DNA from 3 places in the Arthrobacter sp. J156 genome. Region 1 is predicted to be linked to each of the others. Evidence: riboswitches for the same ligand, from Rfam matches in the RefSeq annotation. Region 1 holds a riboswitch; each other region holds the start of a gene.
The links. A riboswitch is a leader RNA that binds a small molecule or an ion and turns the genes downstream of it on or off. The one in region 1 is predicted to bind S-adenosylmethionine.

Region 1 (7,008 bases):
TACGCCGAGTGGAACCCGGACTGGTTCAAGTTCTTCCTGGGCCTGATGCTCCTGCTCGCCACGATCGTGAACATCGCCGTGAAGAAGAGGGCCGAATCCAAATGAGCACCCCCGAGACCCCGTCGCGGAACACCCCGGAAGGAACCCCCATGAGCCACGGCACCCGCAAGGACCGCATCGAGCAGGAGGCCCTGCTCGCCGGACAGGCCGATCCGCTGACCCACACCCCCGTGCACCTGCTCGAGCTCGACGGGGTCGGGAAGCGGTACGGGAACATCATCGCGCTGCGCGACGTGACGATGGCGGTCGACGCCGGACGCGTCACGTGCGTTCTCGGCGACAACGGGGCCGGCAAGTCCACCCTGATCAAGATCATCGCGGGCCTGCACCAGCACGACGACGGCACGTTCAACATCCTCGGCGAACCGCGCCGGCTCTCCTCGCCGCGCGAGGCCCTGGACTCGGGCATCGCGGCGGTCTACCAGGACCTGGCCGTGGTCTCGCTCATGCCGATCTGGCGCAACTTCTTCCTCGGCTCCGAGCTGTCCACGGGGTTCGGCCCGTTCAAGCGCCTGGACGTCGAGAAGATGAAGCAGGTGACCAAGGACGAGCTCGCCGCGATGGGGATCGACCTGCGCGACGTGGAGCAGCCGATCGGCCAGCTGTCCGGCGGCGAGCGCCAGTGCGTGGCGATCGCCCGGGCCGTGTACTTCGGCGCGAAGGTGCTGATCCTCGACGAGCCGACCGCCGCCCTGGGCGTGAAGCAGTCCGGCGTCGTGCTGCGCTACATCCTCCAGGCCCGCGACCGCGGCCTCGGGGTCATCTTCATCACCCACAACCCGCACCACGCCTTCCCCGTGGGGGACCGCTTCCTGCTGCTCAAGCGCGGCCGCTCGATCGGCTACTACGAGAAGAAGGACATCACCCTCGAGGAGCTCACGGCGCAGATGGCCGGCGGCGCCGAACTGGCCGAGCTCGCCCACGAGCTCGAACAGCTCGGCGGCCACAGCGAGCTGGCCGAGGAGGTCAAGGCCGAGGCCCGGGAAACGTCGGAACACGCGCCGGACGCCGCCCGCAACCTGGCCTGATCCGCCGATTCCACGACGAAAGGACGACATGAGGACACTGACCCTGGGACTGGCCGGCGTCGGACGCATCGGCGTCATGCATGCCCGGAACATCCTTGGACTGCGGGAGCGCTTCGCCGCGCGGGGGATCGGGCTACGGCTCGTCCTCACGGACGTCGCCCTCGAGCACGCCCGGGCCACGGCGGAGCGGCTCGGCGCCGGACACGCGGACGACGTCGGGGCCCTCCTCGCGGGCGGGATCGACGGCCTGGTCGTGGCCACGGGGACGCAGACGCACCCCGAGCTCATCCGCGCCGGCATCGCGGCCGGGGTACCGGTGTTCTGCGAGAAGCCCGTGGCGGGAGACACGGCCTCGTCGCTGCCGTTGCTGCGGGAGATCCGCGAGGCCGGGGGTACAGTCCAGATCGGCCATCAGCGGCGCTTCGACGCCGGCTACCTCGAGGCCAAGCGGGCCTACGCGGCCGGCGAGCTCGGGTGGATCCACTCGCTGCGCGCCGTCACGGGGGACATGTTCCCGCCCTCGGTCGAGTACCTCGCCACCTCGGGCGGCCTCTTCCGCGACTGTTCGGTCCACGACTTCGACGTCATCCGCTGGATCATCGGGCGCGAGGTGGTCGAGGTCTACGCCCGCGGTTCCAACAACGGGGACCCGGCCATCGGCGCCGTCGGCGACGTCGACACGGCGCTGGCCGTCCTGACGCTCGACGACGGCACCGTGGCCACCGCGACCGCCACGCGTTACAACGGGGCCGGGCACGACGTCCGCCTCGAGATCCAGGGCTCGAAGGGATCGCTCGTCGTCGGACTCGACGAGCGCGCCGCGTTGCGCTCGGCCGAGCCGGGGACCGCCTTCCCGTCCGGGTCGCCGCACGAGACCTTCGCCGAGCGCTTCGCCCCCGCCTACAGCGAGGAGATGGCGGCCTTCGTGGAGCTCGTGCTGGGGGAGCGGGAGAACCCGTGTCCGCCCGAGGACGCCGTGGCGGCCTCCGCCGTGGCCGACGCCGCCCAGGAGTCCCTGGCCACCGGCGCCCCCGTCCGCGTCGATCCTCTCGCGGCACGGATCTAGCGGCCCCGTCCGCCACGCGAAGCGATGGCGGACGCGGGGGCCGGTCTGGTGGCTAGGCTCGGTTCATGAGCGATTCCCCCTTCCACGTCACCCGGCGGCGCCTCGTTCCCGCCCCGCCCGCCGCGGTCTTCGGGCTTCTGGCCGATCCCGCGATGCATCCCGTGATCGACGGCTCCGGGACGGTCCGGGCCACGCGCGGCGGGGCGCCGGAGCGGCTCGGGCCCGGAGCCGAGTTCGGCATGGACATGCGCCTCGGCGTCCCGTACCGGATCAGCAACCGCGTCGTGGAGTTCGAGGAGGGCCGGCTCATCGCCTGGCGCCACTTCAGCGGGCACCGCTGGCGCTACGAGCTCGAGCCCGCCGAGGGCGGGACCCTGGTCCGCGAGACCTGGGACGCCTCCCGTCTCAAGCACAAGTGGCTGCTGCGGGTGTTCGGCTTCACCCGGACGACGCCGCGCAATATGGAGCGCACCCTCGAGCGCCTGGCAGCCCACTTCGCCGACGGGCGCGGGGACGCGGACGACGCCGGATCCTCCCCGGGAGCCTGAGCCCGCCCGGGCACGGGGTCGGGGCCCCGGCGTCGTCCTGGGCCTAGGCGACCGTGGTGCCGAAGGCGAGGCCCAGCAGGTAGGTCACGGCCGCCGCGCCGAGCCCGATCGCCAGCTGGCGCAGCCCCCGCTTGGCCGGCGATGCGCCGGAGAGCAGGCCGACGACGCCGCCCGTGCCCATGAGCGCGGCCCCGACGAGCACGACCGAGACCGCGACGGCGGCGAGGCCGGTCAGGCCCAGGAGGTACGGGATGATCGGGATCAGCGCGCCCGAGGCGAAGAAGCAGAAGCTCGCGGCGGCCGCCCCGAGCGCGGAACCGATCGTGTCCGGCTCGTCCTCCTCCTCGGCGGCCCTCTCCGGCTGCAGGGACAACGACGGATCGCAATCGCAGGAGAAGTAGCCCATGCGTTCGGCCGCCCGGTGCTCGGCCGCCTCGGCGCTCATGCCGCGGGCCTTGTAGACGAGGACGAGCTCGTTGGCGTCCAGGTCCAGGTCCGGCGCGGCGGAGAGCGTGACCTGGGTCGGGCGGGCGGCCTCCATGAGCTCGCGCTGCGAGCGCACGGACACGAACTCGCCGGCGGCCATCGACAGCGCCCCCGCCAGGAGCCCGGCGATGCCGGAGAAGAGCACGAGGGCGCTGGAGACGCCGGTCGCGCCGATGCCCATGACGAGGGCCAGGTTGGAGACCAGGCCGTCGTTGGCGCCGAAGACGGCGGCCCGGAAGTTGCCGGAGAGCCGGTGCCTTCCGCGCGTCGCGAGGCCGCGGACGACCTCCTCGTGCACGGCCTCGTCGGCGGCCATCTGGCGCGTCGCGTCGCGGTCGTCGGCGTACGGTGAGTTGCCCTCGGCGCGCTGGGCCAGCGCGAGGATGAACACGGAGCCGACGTGGCGGGCGAGGAAGCGCAGCACGATCCGGTGCAGCGAGGGGCGTGTGCGCTTGTCGGCGTGCTCGCCGAGCAGGGCCGCCCAGTGGCGTTCGTGGCGGAGCTCGGCCTCGGCCAGGCCCAGGAGGATCTCCCGCTCCTCGCCCTCGCGGTTGGCCGCGAGCTCGCGGTAGACGGCGCCCTCGGCCCGCTCGTCGGCGAGGTACTTGCGCCAGCGGCGGATGTCGCGGTGGGACGGAGTGCGGTGGACGGCGGTCGGGGCGGGGCCGTGGGGTACGGTGTCGCGCGGTTCGAAGCCGCGCTGTTCGGGGATGGGCATGGATCCTCGTTCGGTCGGTCGGCCCAGGCGGAGCCTGGGGGCGACGGTCGAGGATCTGGGTACGGCGAACCTCGGACCGCCACCGGCGGGCCGAAGGTCTCGCTCGCCCGGACCGTGGTCCGGGTGGATTGCCGGGCCACGCTCATCGTGGCCAGTATGTCGACAAGTCCGCTGCCTCCTCCGCCCGCCGTGGCGGGGGAGGGGCTGGAACTACTCCCCTTCAGCCGACCAGTATACGCGTGTGGCGTCCGCACTGCTCCGACGACGGCGGTTCCGTGAGGGTGAACGTGGCCGGAACGCCGCGGCGCTTCCCGGCCGCGGCGGTCCGGACGACGAGCCGGAGGGCGCCGCGGTCCCAGCGCGGCGCGGCGCAGGCGTTGGCCAGGGCGCGTTCCAGGGCGTGGGGGTCCTCGGCGAGGTACCGGTACCGTTCTCCGGCGACGTAGAGCGTCACGGTGCCGAGCTCCGTGTCCAGGATCGGCAGGACGGGGATCGGGCTGGACGCCACGGCGGGCCTTTCGCTGGACTCTTGCCCGTGCCGGCCGGCGCGGGCCGCTTCCTCATCCGAACCACCCATGAACCTGGGGTTGGTGCGCGGCCAGTCGGAGCTTGGCGCCGCGTCTCGTGAAGCTTCACACAGCGTAACCCCGCCCCCGCGGTGCGGGAACGGGGTTACGGAGCGTGACGGACCGGGGCGCCCGGGCGTCGGCCGGGCGGCCGGGGCCGGATCAGTGGGGCCGGCGCGCGGGGCCGGGTCAGCGGGCGGCGGTCTCCTCGAGGGACACGCCCTCGGTCTGAACGCGCCCGGCGACGCGGTCCTCCCAGGCCGCGGTCACGTCCCGGCTCGTGGCCGGGGTCGCGAGGCTCACGGCGACGTAGACCACGATGGAGGCGGCGAGGCCGACGTAGATCGGCTCGTTCGCGTAGACGCCGTCGTAGGGAGCGTCGCCCTGGATCTCCAGGATGATCATGGTCCCCAGCGTGAAGAGCGTGCCCGCGGCCATCGACCAGGCGGCGCCCGTGCCGTTGCCGCGCTTCCAGAGCAGGCCGCCGAGGATCGCCACGAGGAGGCCGCCGACGAGGATGTCGTAGGCGATGGTCAGGGCCGCGACGACGTCCTTGACCATGATGGCCAGGAGAATCGTGACGACGCCGAGGCCCAGGACCCACCAGCGGTTGGCGCGGACGTCGTGCTCGGGGTTGGTGCCCGAGTTGACCTCGATCTTCTTGCCGAACCAGCCGGCGACGAACGGAGTGACGTCGGTGCGGGCCACCGTCGCGGCGGCGATGAGCGCGCCGGAGGCCGTGGACATCATGGCGGCGACGGCCGCGGCCAGGACGATGCCGCCGACGGCGACGGGCAGGAGGTTCATGGCCACTTCCGCGTAGACGACGTCCTTGCCGCCCTGGGTGAGGTCGATCTCGGGCAGTGCCACGCGGGCTGCCATGCCGATCACGGCGCCGGCGATGCCGTAGAGCACGCAGTAGAAACCTGCCGTGGCGCCGCCCCAGCGGGCCACGCGCGGTGTGCGGGCGGTGAAGACGCGCTGCCAGATGTCCTGGCCGATCAGCAGGCCCAGGGTGTAGACCACGAAGAACGTGATGATGGTCTGGACTCCGATGCCGTCCCAGCTGAAGAAGGCCTGGCGGGCGCGCTCCTCGATTCCGCCGGACAGACCGCCGAAGCCGCCGGCCGCGGCGATCGTGAAGGGGAGCATGAGGGCGAAGACGCCGACGGTCTTGATGACGAACTGGACCTGGTCGGCGAGCGTGATGGACCACATGCCGCCGATCGTGGAGTAGACGAGCACGATCGCTCCGCCGACGGCGATGGAGGCCTCGCGCTCCCAGCCGAAGAGGACGATGAAGATCGTGGCGTACGCGCCCGTGGAGGTGGCGCAGAGCATCAGAGTGTAGGCGAGCATGACGACGCCGGAGGCGTTGGTGGCGTTGTGGTTGCCGTAACGCAGCGTGAGCATCTGGGAGACCGTGAAGATCTTCAGGCGCTGAAGGACGGGCGCGAAGGCGAGGCTGAGGAGCATGACGCCCACGCCGATGGCGATGACGAGCCAGGCGCCGGAGATACCGTGCTGGTAGCCCAGGCCCACGCCGCCGACGGTGGAGGCGCCGCCGAGGACGACGGCGGCCATGGTGCCGGTGTAGAGCATGGGGCCGAGCCGGCGGCCCGCGACGAGGTAGTCGCTCGAGTTCTTGGTGCGCGACTTCCCCCACCAGCCGAAGGCCAGCATGGCGGCGAGGTAGGCGACGACGATCGCGATGTTGATGATTTCCATGGGGAGGGTGTCTTCTCGAGAGGGGAACGGTGTGAGCTGTTTCACCACTGGTAAACAACTGTTGCCACACAGGCTAGTGTGATTCGAGTTACAGGTCAATTGTCCTAAGCTGTCTTTCATCCCCGAAGACCCGTCCGACCCGCCGGAGGCGCTGCCCATGAAGGCCCTGCCCGTTGAGCCCAGCAACGCGCCGATCGCGATCGGCTCGCGCATCCGGGCGGCCCGCCATGCGCAGCGGATGACGATCGAGCAGGTCGCGGCGTCGACGGGGCTGACCAAGGGCTTCCTGTCCCGCGTCGAGCGCGACCTGACCTCGCCGTCGGTCGCCTCGCTCGTGACGCTGTGCCAAGTGCTCTCCGTCTCGGTCGGCGAGCTCTTCGCCCAGCCCGAGACCCACCTCGTCCGCCTCGCGGAGGCGCCCCGGGTTTCGCTCGGCGGCAGCGGCATCGAGGAACGCCTCCTCACCGCTCGCTCCGAGCGCCGCCTGCAGGTCATCCGTGCCGTGATCGAGCCCCGCGGGGCGGGGGAATCCGAGCTGTACTCCGTGGACTGCGAGGCCGAGGTCCTCCACGTCGTCTCCGGGCGCTTCATCATCATCTTCTCCAACGACCGCTTCGAGCTCGAGGCCGGCGACTCGGTGACGTTCCCCGGGCGCGAGCCGCATACGTGGATCAATCCGACCGACGAGGAGGCGGTGGTCCTGTGGACGCTCGTCCCGGCGGCCTCGAGGTGAGCGCCCCGCAGCGCTCGGGCCGCTGAGCCGTGCCCGCCGAGGCACCGCCGGGCGGCCGGGGGCACGGTCCCTCCG
Region 2 (7,008 bases), 910 kb from region 1:
CGGCGGACTCGATCTCGTCCACCGTGCTCTCCATGACGTCCCGCAGCGGCACGTAGTCCTCGGCCGTGCGGCGCTCGGCGACGGCGTAGATCTCCGCTTGCGCCTGGTTGACGATCTCGTCGACCTCGCCGTCGTGGGAATAGCCCATCTGGACGATCTTGGTGCCGGCGTCGACGAGGCGCCGCAGGACGGCGCGCTCGCGGACGATCTCCGCGTAGAAGCCCGCGTTGGCCGCCGTGGGCACGGACTGGATGAGGGTGTGCAGGTAGGCGGGGCCGCCGATGCGGGAGATCTCGCCGCGCTTGGTGAGCAGGTCCGAGACGGTGACCGCGTCGGCGGGCTCGCCGCGGCCGTAGAGGTCGATGATGGCCTCGAAGATCGACTCGTGGGCCGGGCGGTAGAAGTCGATCCCGCGGAGCACCTCCACGCAGTCGGCGATGGCGTCCTTGGAGAGCATCATCCCGCCGAGCACGCTCTGTTCGGCGACGAGGTCCTGCGGCGGGGTGCGCGCGAGGTCGGCGTCCCTCGATCCGCCCTGTTCGGTCTGCGCCAGTGACACGCCGTTCCTTTCGCCCGCTGCCCCGGGGCCGCCGGCGGCGGGCCCATGATGCCCTCCCCAGTATCCCAGCCGCCGCCGCGCGCAGGGAGCGGCATGGACGGCTGTGGATAGTGGTGGAGTGCTGTCACCCTAGCCCCTCTCCCGCCCGTTCCCAAGACAGTTATCCACAGCCCATGTGGAGAAGCTGTGGGAAGAGGGGCCCGTTATGTGCACAGCTTGGGGAGGAAGCTGTGGATGAAATGCCAATTTCAGAATCAATCCGGCTCTGACTAGGTAAAACATCCTCTGCTAGCTGTTGGTGGAAGAAAGTTTGTCATCAACATTCAGGTGCCACTTGCAGGTTTCGTTGGGGAAAACCCTCCGCTGGAACGGCGTTCTCCACAGGTGACCGGCCGGTATCCACAGACACGCCCGGGATCTGTGCACGAACGGCCGGGCGTGTGGTTGTTCCGGGCGTCCCGGCGCTGGGATACTGGGGCATGGCCGATCCCGAAGCCCGTGGGCCCCGTCCCGGGCGGGAATCAACGACGCTGGGAGCCCCGACATGGAACTGATGGCCACGATCCTCATCTGGACGGCGCTGATCGTCGGCGCAGCCGCCCTCATCCGCTGGGTGTTCGTCACGCGGCCCCGCAACGAGCTCAACGAGGCCGACGTCTACATCCAGCGGCTCAATGCGGAGGCCGCGCAACACCAGCTCGACGACGCACGCAAGGCCGACGAGCTCCGCCGGGCCACGACCGAGCGCACGCTCGCCGCCCAGCGCGCGGCACGGGAGCGCAGCGGCCGGCCGGAGGTGCCCACCACGCGCGGACCCGGCATCAGCGCCTCGCGGACCTCGGCCGAGGCGGCTCCGAGCGACCCGACGGCTTTCGGGCGGCGCACGGCGGTCGATCCGACGGCGGCCCCGAGCGCCTCCAACGCCGACTACCAGGCGGTCCTCGAACTCGTGCGGCGGGGCCAGCACATCGCCGCGATCAAGAAGGTCCGCCAGGACACGGGGATCTCGCTGACCGAAGCCAAGCAGTTCATCGACTCGCTCGCGGGGAAGTAGCGCCGGACCGGGAACCGCTTCCCCGACGGGTTCCTCGACGAACCTCGTCCTAGACGAACGTCTCGGAGTGGAGGCGGCGGAACGCCGAGCCGTGGAAGACGAGCGGCGCGTTCGCCCCGTCGTGCGTGGCGTGGCCGTGGACGCGCAGCAGGACGACGGTGTGGTCCCCGGCCGGGATCTCCTGCTCGATGCTGCAGTCAAGCCACAGCGAGGCGTCGTGGAGGAAGAGGGCGCCCTCGTCCGTGGAGTCGAGCCGGAGCCCGGCGAAGCGGTCCCCCGACTTCGAGGCGATCTGCTTGCAGACGCCGTCGTGCCCCTCGCCGAGGATCGAGACGCCGATGCGGGCCGAGTCGCGCAGCTTCGGCCACGTGCGGGAGCTGTTCTGGGCGGAGAACAGGACGAGCGGGGGCTCGAGCGAGACGCCGACGGTGAAGGACGAGGCGACGATCCCCTGCGGCTGGTCGTCGACGATCGCGCACAGCGCGGCGATCCCGGACGGGTGCTGGGCAAAGGCGTTGCGCAGGGTATTGGGGCTGAGGTCCTGGGACAGGGACATGGCTTCCTCCGGTGTGCGGCACACCGGGGCGCGCACCCTCAGGGTGCACCGTCGATGCGCGGTACTTGCCGCACCGGGGCATCCGGCCGGCCGAATCATCACCTGGAGCACCCCACTACCGTGAGAGGGTTGCCGGCCGACGAGCCAGGGCTTGGATGTCGACACTCTTGATTCACCACCAACGCTAGGCACACCCGGACGGGCGGGTCAAAGGTCGGCGCAACATTTCGCAAGGAGGGCCCGAACGCGGAAGGACCCCCGTCCACCAGGGACGGAGGTCCTTCACGGGCTCCGGAGAGGCTCCGGGACCGGGATGCTACTTCTTCTTCGCCGGGACGACCTGCAGGTCGATCGTGGCGGAGACGTCCTCGTGCAGGCGCACGGTGGCCTGGTAGTTGCCGAGCGACTTGATGTGCTCCGGCAGCTCGACCTTGCGCTTGTCGATGGATCCGAGGCCGGCCGACTCGACGGCCTTCGCGACGTCCTCGGCCTTGACGGTGCCGAACAGGCGTCCGGACTCGCCGGCCTTGACGGTCAGCTTGACCGGCTTGCCGGTCAGCGACGCGGCGAGCTGCTGCGCATCCTCGAGGGAGGCAACGGCGCGCGCGGCGCGGGCGGCCTTGATCGACTCGACCTGCTTCTCGCCGCCCTTGGTCCAGGTGATGGCGAAGCCGCGGGGGAGAAGGTAGTTACGGGCGTAACCGTTCTTCACCTCGACGATGTCGCCAGCGGTGCCAAGACCCGTCACTTCGTGGGTCAGAATGAGCTTTGCCATGGTGTGTTTCCCCTTCCCTAGCCGCGGCCAGCGCCGGAGTAAGGCAGCAGGGCAACCTCGCGCGCGTTCTTGATGGCCTGGGCGATCTTGCGCTGCTCCTGGACGGAGACGCCGGTCACGCGACGGGCACGGATCTTTCCGCGGTCGGAGATGAACTTGCGCAGCAAGGCGACGTCCTTGTAGTCGATGACGGTGATGTCAGCGGCCTTCAAGGGATTGGACTTTGGTTTGGGCTTACGGAGTTCAGCCTTAGCCATCGTGGAGCTCCTTTATCAGGTGGAGCCCGCAGAACTGTTCTGCGGGATGGTGGATATATCTAGGTGTTTAGAAGGGCGGTTCGTCGTTGCCCGGGTTGCTGCCCCAGCCGCCGCTGCCGGCGGTCGAGGGAGAGGACCAGGGGTCCTCGGCCGGGGCGTTGTTCCAGCCGCCGGAAGACGCGCCGGAGCCCGCGCCGGCGTTGCCGCCGCCGAAGCCTCCCGCGTTGCCGCCGCCGAATCCGCCGGAGTTTCCTCCGTCGAACCCGCCGCCGCCACCGCCGCCACCGCGCTGGACGCGCTTGACGGTCGCGGAGGCGTACCGCAGCGAGGGGCCGATCTCGTCGACCTCAAGCTCGATCACGGTGCGCTTTTCGCCTTCCTTGGTTTCGTAGGAACGCGACTTCAGCCGGCCCTGGGCGATGACGCGCATGCCCTTGGTCAGCGTCTCGGCGACATTCTCGGCAGCCTCGCGCCACACCGACGCGCGGAGGAACAGCGTTTCGCCGTCCTTCCACTCGTTGCTCTGGCGGTCGAAGGTCCGGGGGGTCGAGGCAATGGTGAAGTTCGCCACTGCGGACCCCGACGGGGTGAAACGAAGTTCCGGGTCGCCGGTGAGATTACCGATGACCGTGATGACGGTCTCGCCTGCCATGGTGCCTCCTCTGGTCGGTTTCTACTGCGGTTCCGCGCAGACTACTCTGCGGAGACCTTCTGGTCTTCCGGGCGGATGATCTTGGTGCGCAGGATCGTCTCGGTGAGAGACAGCTGGCGGTCAAGCTCGGCGGAAGTGGCCGGGGTGGCGGTGAAGTTGACCACGGCGTAGATCGCCTCGGTCTTCTTCTTGATCTCGTAGGCCAGACGACGGCGGCCCCAGATGTCGACGTTGTCGATGGTCCCGCCATCGTTGCGGACGACGTCCAGGAACTTGCCGAGGGTCGGCTCCACGGTACGCTCGTCGACCTCGGGGTCGATCAGTACCATCAGCTCGTAAGCACGCATGTGAACCCACCTCCTTTGGGCTAAACGGTCACGGTCTTTCCGTAACAGGAGGTTCTTTGCGTTGGCTGTCCCGCCGGCCCGCGAACCGGGCACGGCACAAACAGCCTGAACCATCCTACCGGATGCCTCCCGATCCACCCTAAACGCCCGGGCGCCGCCGCGGGACGCCTGTGAGGGGCCTTCCGCAGGGCGCCCTACGCGGCTCCCCCGCCCGCCATCCAGTCCGGCAGCAGCAGTCCCATGCAGACGGCGTCGATCCGCTGCCCGTCGTAGACGAGGGCCGCCCGGCGGAGGCCCTCGACCTCGAACCCGGCCTTCTCGTAGACGCGCTGCGCCCGCGGGTTGAAGGCGTAGACCTCGAGGCCGATCCGGAACAGCTCCGTCTCGGTGAAGGCGTAGCCGAGCAGCGTGCGCAGCGCCGCGGTGCCCAGGCCGCGGTCCCGCCCGCCCGGCCCGATGAGCATGCGCAGGTTGCAGGACTGGTTGGCCGGCTCCCACTCGTTGAGCACGATCTCCCCCACGCAGCCCCCGCCCTCCGCGTCGACGACGGCGAGGTCGAGCCGGTCGGGCTGCGCGGCGCGGCCGCGGTAGCAGGCGGCCGTCGCCTCGTCGATCCGGGGCGAGGCCGCCGCGGCCGCCGCGGAATCGTGCACGGATCCGGTCAGCCGCAGCACCTCGGGGTCGGCGAGCACGGGGCCCATGGCCTCGATGTCCTCGTCCGTGAACGGACGCAGCAGCACGGGCCCGCCGTCGAGCACGGGCTTGTGCGCGAACGCCGTCCCTGCCCGTCCACCATCCGCCGTCCCTTCCCGTCCGCCGCGCCGCTACGCCGCGAAGAAGGCCCGGCAGACCCGGGACAGGCGCAGCGGGTCCTCGACGCCGCACAGCTCGCGCGCGGAGTGCATGGACAACAACGGAATGCCGACGTCGACGGTGCGGATCCCGAGGCGCGTCGCCGTGAGCGGCCCGATCGTGGAGCCGCACGGGATGACGTTGTTGGAGACGAACTCCTGGTAGGGGACCCCGGCGTCGTCGCAGAGCCGGGCCCAGAGGGCGGCCCCGACGGCGTCGGTCGCGTAGCGCTGGTTCGCGTTGATCTTCAGGAGCGGGCCGCCGTTGAGGACCGGGTGGTTCGCCGGATCGTGCCGCTCGGCGTAGTTCGGGTGCACGGCGTGGCCCGCATCGGCCGAGACGCACACGGAGTCCGCGTACGCCCGGTACCGCTGCGCGTCGTCGGCCCCGAGTCCCGCGGAGATCCGCTCGAGCACTTCCTGCAGGAACGGGCCGGCCGCACCGGAACGCGTCGCGGAGCCGACCTCCTCGTGGTCGAACGCGGCGAGGAGCGCGATCCGTTCACCGGGCGCCCCGTCGGCCGCGTGGGCGGCGAGCGCCGCCAGCGAGGCGTGGACGGAGGAGAGGTTGTCGAGCCGGCCGCTCGCGAAGAACGCGTCCGACTGCCCGAAGACGCGGGGCTCCTGGGTGTCGGCCGCGACGACGTCGTAGCCCCCGACGTCGGCGGGATCCACGCCCGCGGCCCCGGCCAGCAGGCCAAGCAGGTCGGCGCCGGCCGCATCGCCGAGGCCCCACACGGGGTTCATGTGGCGCTGCTTGTCGAGGGCGAGGGACTCGTTGACGTTGCGGTCCAGGTGGATGGCGAGCTGCGGGAAGCGCAGGAGGGGGCCCGTGCGGGCCAGGACGGTGCCGCCGTCGCGCAGGGCGAGCCGTCCGGCGAGCTCGAGCTCGCGGTCGAGCCACGAGTTCATCAGCGGCCCGCCGTAGACCTCGACGCCGGCCTGGAGCCAGCCGTGCGCCCCCGTCGTCGGCCGGGGCTTGAGCTTGAACGACGGCGAGTCGGTGTGGGATCCCACGAGGTGGAACCCGGTCGTGGGGCCGGCCGATTCCGGGACCGTCCAGGCGATGACTGCGCCGTCGCGGAGCACGTAGTAGGCGCCCGGGCCGGCGGGCCAGTCCGCGGCCTCGTCGAGGCCCGTGAATCCGGCGGCGTCGAGGCGGCAGGCGGCCTCGGCGGCCGCGTGGTGGCTGGAGGGCGAGGCCGCGACGAACGCGCCGAGGTCGGCGGCGTGATCGAGGGCGTCCTGGGAGGCGGTGCTGGTGCTGGCCATGCTCTGCTTCGGTCCGATCTGTGGTCTGGGTCTCTGCTCGGCTGTCTCGATGCTACCGGGATCTAGACGCCCTGCCGGTAGCGGGCGAACACCACGAGGCCCAGCCCCAGCAGGATGCTGCCCCAGCCGGCGATGCCCCAGCCCAGGACGGAGGCCATGAACGCGCCGCCGGCGAGGAAGACGACGGCGAGCATGAACCAGGGGCTGCGGAGGAACTCGATGTTCACGCGGACCGCCTAGTAGTCCAGTCCCTGGCTGGGGACCACGAGCCCGGTCTCGTACGCGTAGACGACGGCCTGGACGCGGTCGCGCAGGTGGAGCTTGGTGAGGATCCGGCGCACGTGGGTCTTCACGGTGGCCTCGGAGAGGAAGAAGCGGTGGGCGATCTCCGCGTTGGAGAGCCCCTCGGAGATCGCGCCGAGCACCTCGAGCTCGCGCGGCGTGAGGTCCTCGAGGAGCGGGTCGCGCTCCGGCGCGTGGGGCGTCGTCGCGTGGGCCGCCCCCGTGGTGCCGCGCCCGGCCGTCCCCGCGCTGCGGACGTAGGTCTCGAGCAGGCGCTGGGTGACGCGGGGCGCGACGACGGCATCGCCGCTGGCCACGAGCCGCACGGCGTGGACGAGCTCCTCCGGCGCGACGTCCTTGAGCAGGAAGGCGCTGGCCCCGGCCTGCAGTCCCGCGAAGGCGT
Region 3 (7,008 bases), 1.4 Mb from region 1:
GGGGAAATCAGCGCGCACTTCGCCGAGATCTACGGTGCGTCCGTGTCAAAGGAGACCGTCTCGCGGATCACCGACAGGGTGCTCGACGAGATGGCCGCGTGGCAAAACCGGCCGCTGGATGAGGTCTACGCGGCGATCTTCATCGACGCCATCGTCGTCAAGGTCCGCGACGGGCAGGTCGCCAACCGGCCCGTCTACGCCGCGATCGGCGTGACGCTGGAGGGTGAGAAGGACATCCTCGGCCTGTGGGCCGGCACCGGCGGTGAGGGCGCGAAGTTCTGGATGAGCGTGCTCACCGACATCAAGAACCGCGGCGTGAAAGACACCTTCTTCCTGGTCTGCGACGGCCTCAAAGGCCTGCCCGAAGTCGTCACCAACGTCTGGCCGCTGACAACCGTGCAGACCTGCATCATCCACCTGATCCGCAATACCTTCCGCCTGGCCTCGAAGAAGGACTGGGACGCGCTCAAACGGGACGTGAAGCCCATCTACACCGCCGTGAACGCTGCGGCCGCCAGGGCGGCGTTCGAGGAGCTCACCGAGCGCTGGGGCAAGAAATACGGGGCCATCGTGCGGCTGTGGGAGAACGCGTGGGAGGAGTTCATCCCGTTCCTGGACTATGACGTGGAAATCCGGCGCGTGATCTGCTCGACCAATGCGATCGAATCCCTCAACGCCAGGTACCGGCGCGCCGTGAAGGCCCGGGGTCATTTCCCCACCGAGCAGGCTGCGCTAAAGTGCCTGTATCTGGTCACCCGATCCCTCGATCCGACCGGTGCCGGCAAGACCCGATGGGCCGTGCGTTGGAAGCCCGCTTTGAACGCCTTCGCCATCACTTTCAGCGACCGATTCCCGGCCGCTGAAAGCTACTAAAAGAAACCGCCGGATACACCGTTAATGAGATAGTCCCGGTCCTCGCCGCCCTCACCGAGGCCGGCCGTGAGGTGCTCGACCGGGCGCGCCGACAGCGCGCCGCCTGGCTGCACCGGCGCGTCGACGAGCTCGACGACGGGGACCGCGCCGTCCTGGCCCGCGCCGCCGCGCTCCTGCAGGGGATGAGCGCCCAGTGAGCAGCATGTTCAGCTCCCTCGCCGTGCCCAACTACCGCCTCTGGGCCACGGGTGCCCTGGTCTCCAACATCGGCACGTGGATGCAGCGCGTCGCCCAGGACTGGCTCGTGCTCACGGTCCTGACGGACCACTCCGGGACCGCCGTCGGCATCACGACCGGCCTGCAGTTCCTGCCCATCCTCCTGCTCGGCCCCTACGCCGGGCTCATCGCCGACCGGCACGACAAGCGCCGGTTGCTCATGGCTACCCAGACGGCGATGGGCCTGTGCGCCCTGGTCCTGGGCCTGCTCGTGCTCACGGGCACGGCGGAGCTCTGGCACGTCTACGCCATCGCCACGGCCCTCGGCCTGGCCAGCGCGTTCGACGCCCCGGCCCGCCAGGCGTTCGTCTCCGAAGTGGTCGACGCGGGCCAGCTGCCCAACGCCGTCGCCCTCAACAGCGCCTCCTTCAACCTCGCCCGTCTGGCCGGCCCCGGCGTCGCGGGACTCGTCATCGCCTGGATCGGCACGGCCCCCGCGTTCCTCGTCAACGCCGCGAGCTTCGCAGCGGTCCTGCTCGCGATCGGCCGCATGGACGTCGCGGCGCTGCGCCCCTCGGCCCGGGCACCGCGGGGACGGCACCAGATCCTCGAGGGCGTCCGCTACGTCAAGGGCCGCCCCGACCTCGTGATGATCCTCGTCCTCGCGGGCATCATCGGCACGTTCGGACTGAACTTCCAGCTCACCAACGCCATGATGGCCACGGAAGTGTTCCGCGAGGGACCCGAGGCCTACGGCCTGCTCGGCACCGTGATGGCCGTCGGCACCCTGGCCGGGGCCCTGTGGGCGGCCCGCCGCGGACGCTTCCGCCTGCGCTACCTGCTCGGCGGGGCGGTCCTCTTCGGCGTCTTCACGATCGCCGCGAGCCTCATGCCTTCGTTCTGGTGGTACGCCGCCCTGCTGATCCCGGTCGGCCTGGCCTCGCTGACGTTCCTCAACAGCTGCAACACCTCGATCCAGCTCTCGGTCGAGCCGCGGTTCCGGGGGCGCGTCCTGGCCCTCTACATGGCCGTCATCCAGGGCGGGACGCCCATCGGGGCTCCGCTCGTGGGGTGGGTCGGGGAGACGTTCGGGGCGCGCTGGTCCGTCGGCGTCGGCGGCGGGATCGCGCTCGTCGCCGGGATCTGGGCGCTCGTCCTGGTGCGCCGGAGGATGCGGACGACGCCGGGGCCCGGTCCCGCGGGGACGTCCCCCGTGGACGGATCGGCCGAGGGGCGACCGGCTACTGGTCGACCGGCTGCGGGACGACCCGCAGGGAATCAGTCCCCACGGACAACGACGCCGTGAAGCCGAATCCGGCCTCCACGCTGCGCTCCTCCTTGAGGCCCGTCATGAGGTCCTGCTCGACGAGCGTGATGCGCGTGCCGACCTCGAGCGGGTTCAGCACCCAGCCGCCCTCGTGCGCCGCGACCTCGACCTTGGGATAGCCCACGATGTCCCAGTTGATCGTGGAGGCCTCGACGCGCGCGTTCGTGTCGTAGCTGAGCGGGCAGGCCGCCGGCTTGAGCACCTGCTGCTCGGCGCAGCGGTCCAGATAGGCCTTGAGCTCGGCCGAGATGTCGTCCGTGAGCGCCTGCGTGGGGCGCGTGACGAGGCCGAGGGGCGTCCGCACGCCCGACGGCGAGTTCACGATCCGGCGTTCCTCCGCGGCCTCGAAGTACTTCTCCTCGTAGCTGGCGGTGACGACGGCGGGCAGCAGGACGGGGAGGTCCTGGGCGCCGTCGGCGAGCGGGGAGGCGAGGCCGTTGACCGTGAACTCATTGGTGGTGTCGGCGGTGACGCGCAGGACCTGGGGGCCGGGGGAGACGAGCCGCCACCGGTCGAAGAAGAGCCATTCCGTCCCGGCGTGCTCGAGGCGGAACTGCGTCTGGTAGCGCCGGCCGTCCACGGAGTAGGCCGTGGTCACGGTCGCGTCGCCGCCCGCGGCGCGCTCGAGCGATTCGACCTCGAAGTCCTCGATCGCGGACGTCGCGGCGCGGAGCCCGTCGCCGTCCACGAGCAGGGCGTTGCCGTCCGGCGAGCCGGTGCCGAGCATCCCGAGCGCGAGCGCGCCCTCGCCGGCCTGCAGGTGCCCGAAGTAGTCCATGACGACCCGCTGTGGGCCGAACACGCGCTGGTTGACCTGCGTGATGGCGACCCCGACGCCGACGGCCACGATCATCACGGCCGAGAGCCATGCGGCGACGACCTTGACGAGGGGGGATCCGGAATTCACACCTCCACGTTACCGGCGGCGGCGCTTGGTGCCGAACATGCCGCGCATCAACTCCTTGCCGAGGGCCCCGGCGGCCTGCAGCGCGAAGTCCATGACGGGGTTCTGCTCCGGGACCCGGGAGGGCGCCGGGGCAGGGGCGGGAGCAGGCTTCGGGGACGACGACGGGGCCCGGCCTGGCGTCGTCGGCGGCAGCGTGCTGGGGCGGCCCAGGATCTCCTCCTCGATGCGCCGGGCCTCGGCGTCGATGTCCGCCTGGCTCTGCCCGCGTCCCGGGACGTGCCCCGCGACCGAGCCGCCGGTGGCCGGGGAGGAGGGCTCCGGCGTCGTACCCGGGGTCCCGGCCGCGCCCTTGAGCTTCTCGAAGGCCGACTCGCGGTCCACGGGCGTGCCGTAGACCTGCAGGAGGGCCGACTCCGCGACGACGCGCTCGACGACGGAGGCCTCCGACGCGCCCATCGTGGAGCGCGGGGACCACATCCGCGTCCACGCGACCGGGGTCGGTGCGCCCTTCTCGTTCATGACCGTCACGATCGCCTCGCCCGTGCCCGCCTGCGTGAGCGCCGCGCTGAGGTCGTAGTCGCTCACGGGGAACGTCGAGACGGTCGCCTTGAGGGCCTTGGCGTCGTCCGGCGTGAAGGCGCGCAAGGCGTGCTGAACGCGGTTCGCGAGCTGGCCCAGGACGTCGGCCGGGACGTCCTTCGGCGTCTGCGTCACGAAGAACACGCCCACGCCCTTGGACCGGATCAGGCGCACCGTCGTCGTGATGGATTCGAGGAAGGCCTTGGACGCGCCGCGGAAGAGCAAGTGGGCCTCGTCGAGGAAGAAGACGAGCTTGGGCTTCTCCGGATCGCCGACCTCCGGGAGCTCGGCGAAGAGGTCCGCGAGGAGCCACATGAGGAAGGTGGAGAACACGAGCGGCTTCTGCAGGAGCGTCGGCAGCTCGAGGCAGGAGATCACGCCGCGGCCGTCGGGGGCCGTGCGCAGCAGCTCCGCCGTGTCGAACTCGGGCTCGCCGAAGAAGCGGTCCAGGCCCTGGGCCTCGAGCGTGACGAGCTCGCGCAGGATCACGCCCGCCGTGGCCTTGGAGAGCCCGCCGAGCTCGGCCAGCTCCGCCTTGCCCGCATCCGAGGTCAAGTGCTGGACGACGGCGCGGAGGTCCTTGAGGTCGTAGAGCTCCAGCTCCTTCTGGTCCGCGTAGTGGAAGACGAGCTGGAGGCTCGACTCCTGGGTCTCGTTCAGGTCCATGACGCGGGACAGGAGCAGCGGCCCGAACGCCGAGACCGTGGCGCGCACCGGCACGCCGGTGCCGTCGCCGCCGAGCGCGTAGTACTCCACCGGGAAGTCCGCGGGCGACCAGTCCATGCCCACGCCCGCCGTGCGGGCCAGGAGCTTCTCGCCGCCGGCACCGGGGGTGGACAGGCCCGTGAGGTCCCCTTTCACATCCGCGAGGAACACGGGGACCCCGTTCTCGCTGAGCTGCTCGGCCATGACCTGCAGGGTGATGGTCTTGCCCGTGCCGGTCGCCCCGGCCACGAGGCCGTGCCGGTTCATCATCCCGAGCGGCAGGCGGACCTGCGCCTCGGGGTGGACCGCGCCGTCCACGACCGCGGCGCCGAGGCCCATGGAGGGGCCCTCGAAGACGTATCCGTTCCTGATGAGTTCGACGTGCTCCGCCGGAGTTCGCTTAGCCATGCCCCACAGACTACTTCCCCCACGCTCCCCGTCACACGCGCGTCATGTGACCCGGATCCGCCGGGGATGACGCGCCGACGGCCCGGCCCGCGCGGGCCGGGTCGTCACATCCGGACACATGCGGGACTGTGAAGCGCCCGCCGCGGCCGTGCTTGCCGCCCGGGGCACCGTGTGCCTTAGATGAATGCACCAACCCATCAAGAGCGGCCGAGAGATCTGGATCGACGACGCCGCAGCAACCACCCGGAGTCCCGGAACGGTGCTACCGCCAGAAGCGATGGAGACGCATCCACGTCCCGGCCGTCCCCGGGAGCCGCGGTGCACTCCCTTGCATACCGCGAGGAGGAACCATGTCCGAACCCCTGACGGCCAGTCCGCCGTCGTTGTCCTACGAGCTCTACCCGCCGCGGGACGCCGCGAGCCGCGAGACGGTCCTGGAGGCCGTCGAGGCGCTGCGCGCCACGGCCCCCGACTACGTCTCGGTGACGTACAACGGCACCGCCGAGCGCCGCGCCGCCTCGGTCGAGCTCATCACCCACCTGATCGAGAACACACGGCTGCGGCCCCTGGCCCACTTGACGTGCGTCGGGGAGACCCGGGCCTCGCTCGACGCCCTCGTCAGCCGGCTCGTGGGGCTCGGCGTCCGCGGCGTCCTGGCCCTGCGCGGGGACCTGCCCGCCGATCCGGGCGGGGACCGCGGCGAGCTGCCGTTCGCCCGCTACCTCGTGGAGCTCATCCGGCAGGTCGAGGACCGCCGCTCCGCGACGCTCGCGGCCGGCCGCCTGGCCATCGGCGTCGCCGCCTACCCCACGCGCCACCCCGAGTCGCCCTCGTTCCAGCACGACGTCGAGGTGCTCCTGTCCAAGGAGCGCTCCGGGGCGAACTTCGCGATCACGCAGATCTACTTCGAGCCCGCGCAGTACGCGGGGCTCGTCGCGGCCGCCCGGGCCGCGGGCGTGACGATCCCGATCGTGCCGGGCATCATGCCGGTCAACAGCGTGCGGCGCCTCCTGCGCCTCTCCGCGCTCGCCGGCGTCGCACCCGACGCGGCCCTGCTGTCCCGCCTCGAGGGGGCCCGGAGCGACGCCGAGCGGCGTGCGATCGGCGTCCAGGCGGCCGCCGCCCTCGCCCGCGCCGCGTTCGACGACGGGGCCCCCGGACTACACCTGTACACCTTCAACGACCCCCTCGGCTCGCTTGACGTCGTCCACGAGCTCGGGCTCGCCGGCGCCGGCCGGGCCCTCGCCCCCGCACTCTGACCCAACCCCACCCAGGAGGACACCATGACCACCACCCCCCGCTTCCCCGAAGCCACCATCCTCGGCTACCCCCGCATCGGCCCCGCCCGCGAGCTCAAGAAGGCCGTCGAGGCCCATTGGGCCGGCCGCCTCGACGAGGCCGGGCTGGACGCGGCCGCCGAACGGCTGCAGGAGGACACCGTCGCGCGGCTCGTCGAGCTCGGCCTGGACGCGCAGGACTCCTCGATCCCGGCCGACTTCGCCCTCTACGACCAGGTCCTCGACACGACCGCGGCCCTCGGCGCCCTGCCGCGCCGCTTCGCCGACCTCGCCGCCTCCGACGGTTCGGTGGACACGGCCGGCTACTTCACCCTGGCCCGAGGCGACGCCGAGCGGGCACCGCTCGAGCTGACCAAGTGGTTCGACACGAACTACCACTACCTCGTCCCCGAGATCGGACCGGACACCGCGTTCGCGCCGCTCGCCCACCGCCTGAGCTCGACCATCGCGCGCCACGCGGCCGCCGGTTCCGTGCTGCGCCCGGTCCTCGTGGGCCCCGTGACCTACCTCCTGCTGTCCAAGCCGGAGGACGGCGCGCCGGAGGGCTTCGACCCCCTGGACCGGCTCGACGACGCCGTGGCCGCCTACCGCGGGATCCTCGCCGGCCTCGCCGCTGCCGGCGCCGAGTGGGTCCAGCTCGACGAGCCGGCGCTCTCGACCGACCGCGGCGGCGCCCTCGCCGTTCCGGGAGGGGC

Region 2: linked by a shared signal. The riboswitch ahead of AC0QR5_RS12035 (flavin reductase family protein) and the one ahead of AC0QR5_RS16350 (hypothetical protein) in region 1 are both predicted to bind S-adenosylmethionine.
Region 3: linked by a shared signal. The riboswitch ahead of AC0QR5_RS09770 (methylenetetrahydrofolate reductase) and the one ahead of AC0QR5_RS16350 (hypothetical protein) in region 1 are both predicted to bind S-adenosylmethionine.

The regions. Positions count from the first base shown of each region.
Region 1 is NZ_CM149650.1:3,533,418-3,540,425, forward strand. It holds gene AC0QR5_RS16325 (ABC transporter permease) at 1-105, shown strand, start outside; gene AC0QR5_RS16330 (ATP-binding cassette domain-containing protein) at 150-1,088, shown strand; gene AC0QR5_RS16335 (Gfo/Idh/MocA family oxidoreductase) at 1,117-2,154, shown strand; gene AC0QR5_RS16340 (SRPBCC family protein) at 2,220-2,702, shown strand; gene AC0QR5_RS16345 (VIT1/CCC1 transporter family protein) at 2,746-3,906, opposite strand; gene AC0QR5_RS16350 (hypothetical protein) at 4,127-4,414, opposite strand; SAM riboswitch class IV at 4,427-4,536, opposite strand; gene AC0QR5_RS16355 (sodium:solute symporter family protein) at 4,662-6,200, opposite strand; gene AC0QR5_RS16360 (helix-turn-helix domain-containing protein) at 6,358-6,933, shown strand; gene AC0QR5_RS16365 (hypothetical protein) at 7,008-7,008, shown strand, end outside.
Region 2 is NZ_CM149650.1:2,621,150-2,628,157, forward strand. It holds gene dnaB (replicative DNA helicase) at 1-559, opposite strand, end outside; gene AC0QR5_RS12030 (hypothetical protein) at 1,104-1,613, shown strand; gene AC0QR5_RS12035 (flavin reductase family protein) at 1,663-2,169, opposite strand; SAM riboswitch class IV at 2,226-2,342, opposite strand; gene rplI (50S ribosomal protein L9) at 2,486-2,944, opposite strand; gene rpsR (30S ribosomal protein S18) at 2,962-3,201, opposite strand; gene AC0QR5_RS12050 (single-stranded DNA-binding protein) at 3,269-3,853, opposite strand; gene rpsF (30S ribosomal protein S6) at 3,895-4,200, opposite strand; gene AC0QR5_RS12060 (GNAT family N-acetyltransferase) at 4,395-4,958, opposite strand; gene AC0QR5_RS12065 (M18 family aminopeptidase) at 5,025-6,323, opposite strand; gene AC0QR5_RS12070 (hypothetical protein) at 6,386-6,550, opposite strand; gene AC0QR5_RS12075 (response regulator) at 6,560-7,008, opposite strand, start outside.
Region 3 is NZ_CM149650.1:2,143,242-2,150,249, reverse strand. It holds gene AC0QR5_RS09795 (IS256 family transposase) at 1-873, shown strand, start outside; gene AC0QR5_RS09790 (hypothetical protein) at 945-1,070, shown strand; gene AC0QR5_RS09785 (MFS transporter) at 1,076-2,395, shown strand; gene AC0QR5_RS09780 (hypothetical protein) at 2,331-3,323, opposite strand; gene AC0QR5_RS09775 (helicase HerA-like domain-containing protein) at 3,333-5,015, opposite strand; SAM riboswitch class I at 5,207-5,299, shown strand; gene AC0QR5_RS09770 (methylenetetrahydrofolate reductase) at 5,366-6,274, shown strand; gene metE (5-methyltetrahydropteroyltriglutamate--homocysteine S-methyltransferase) at 6,299-7,008, shown strand, end outside.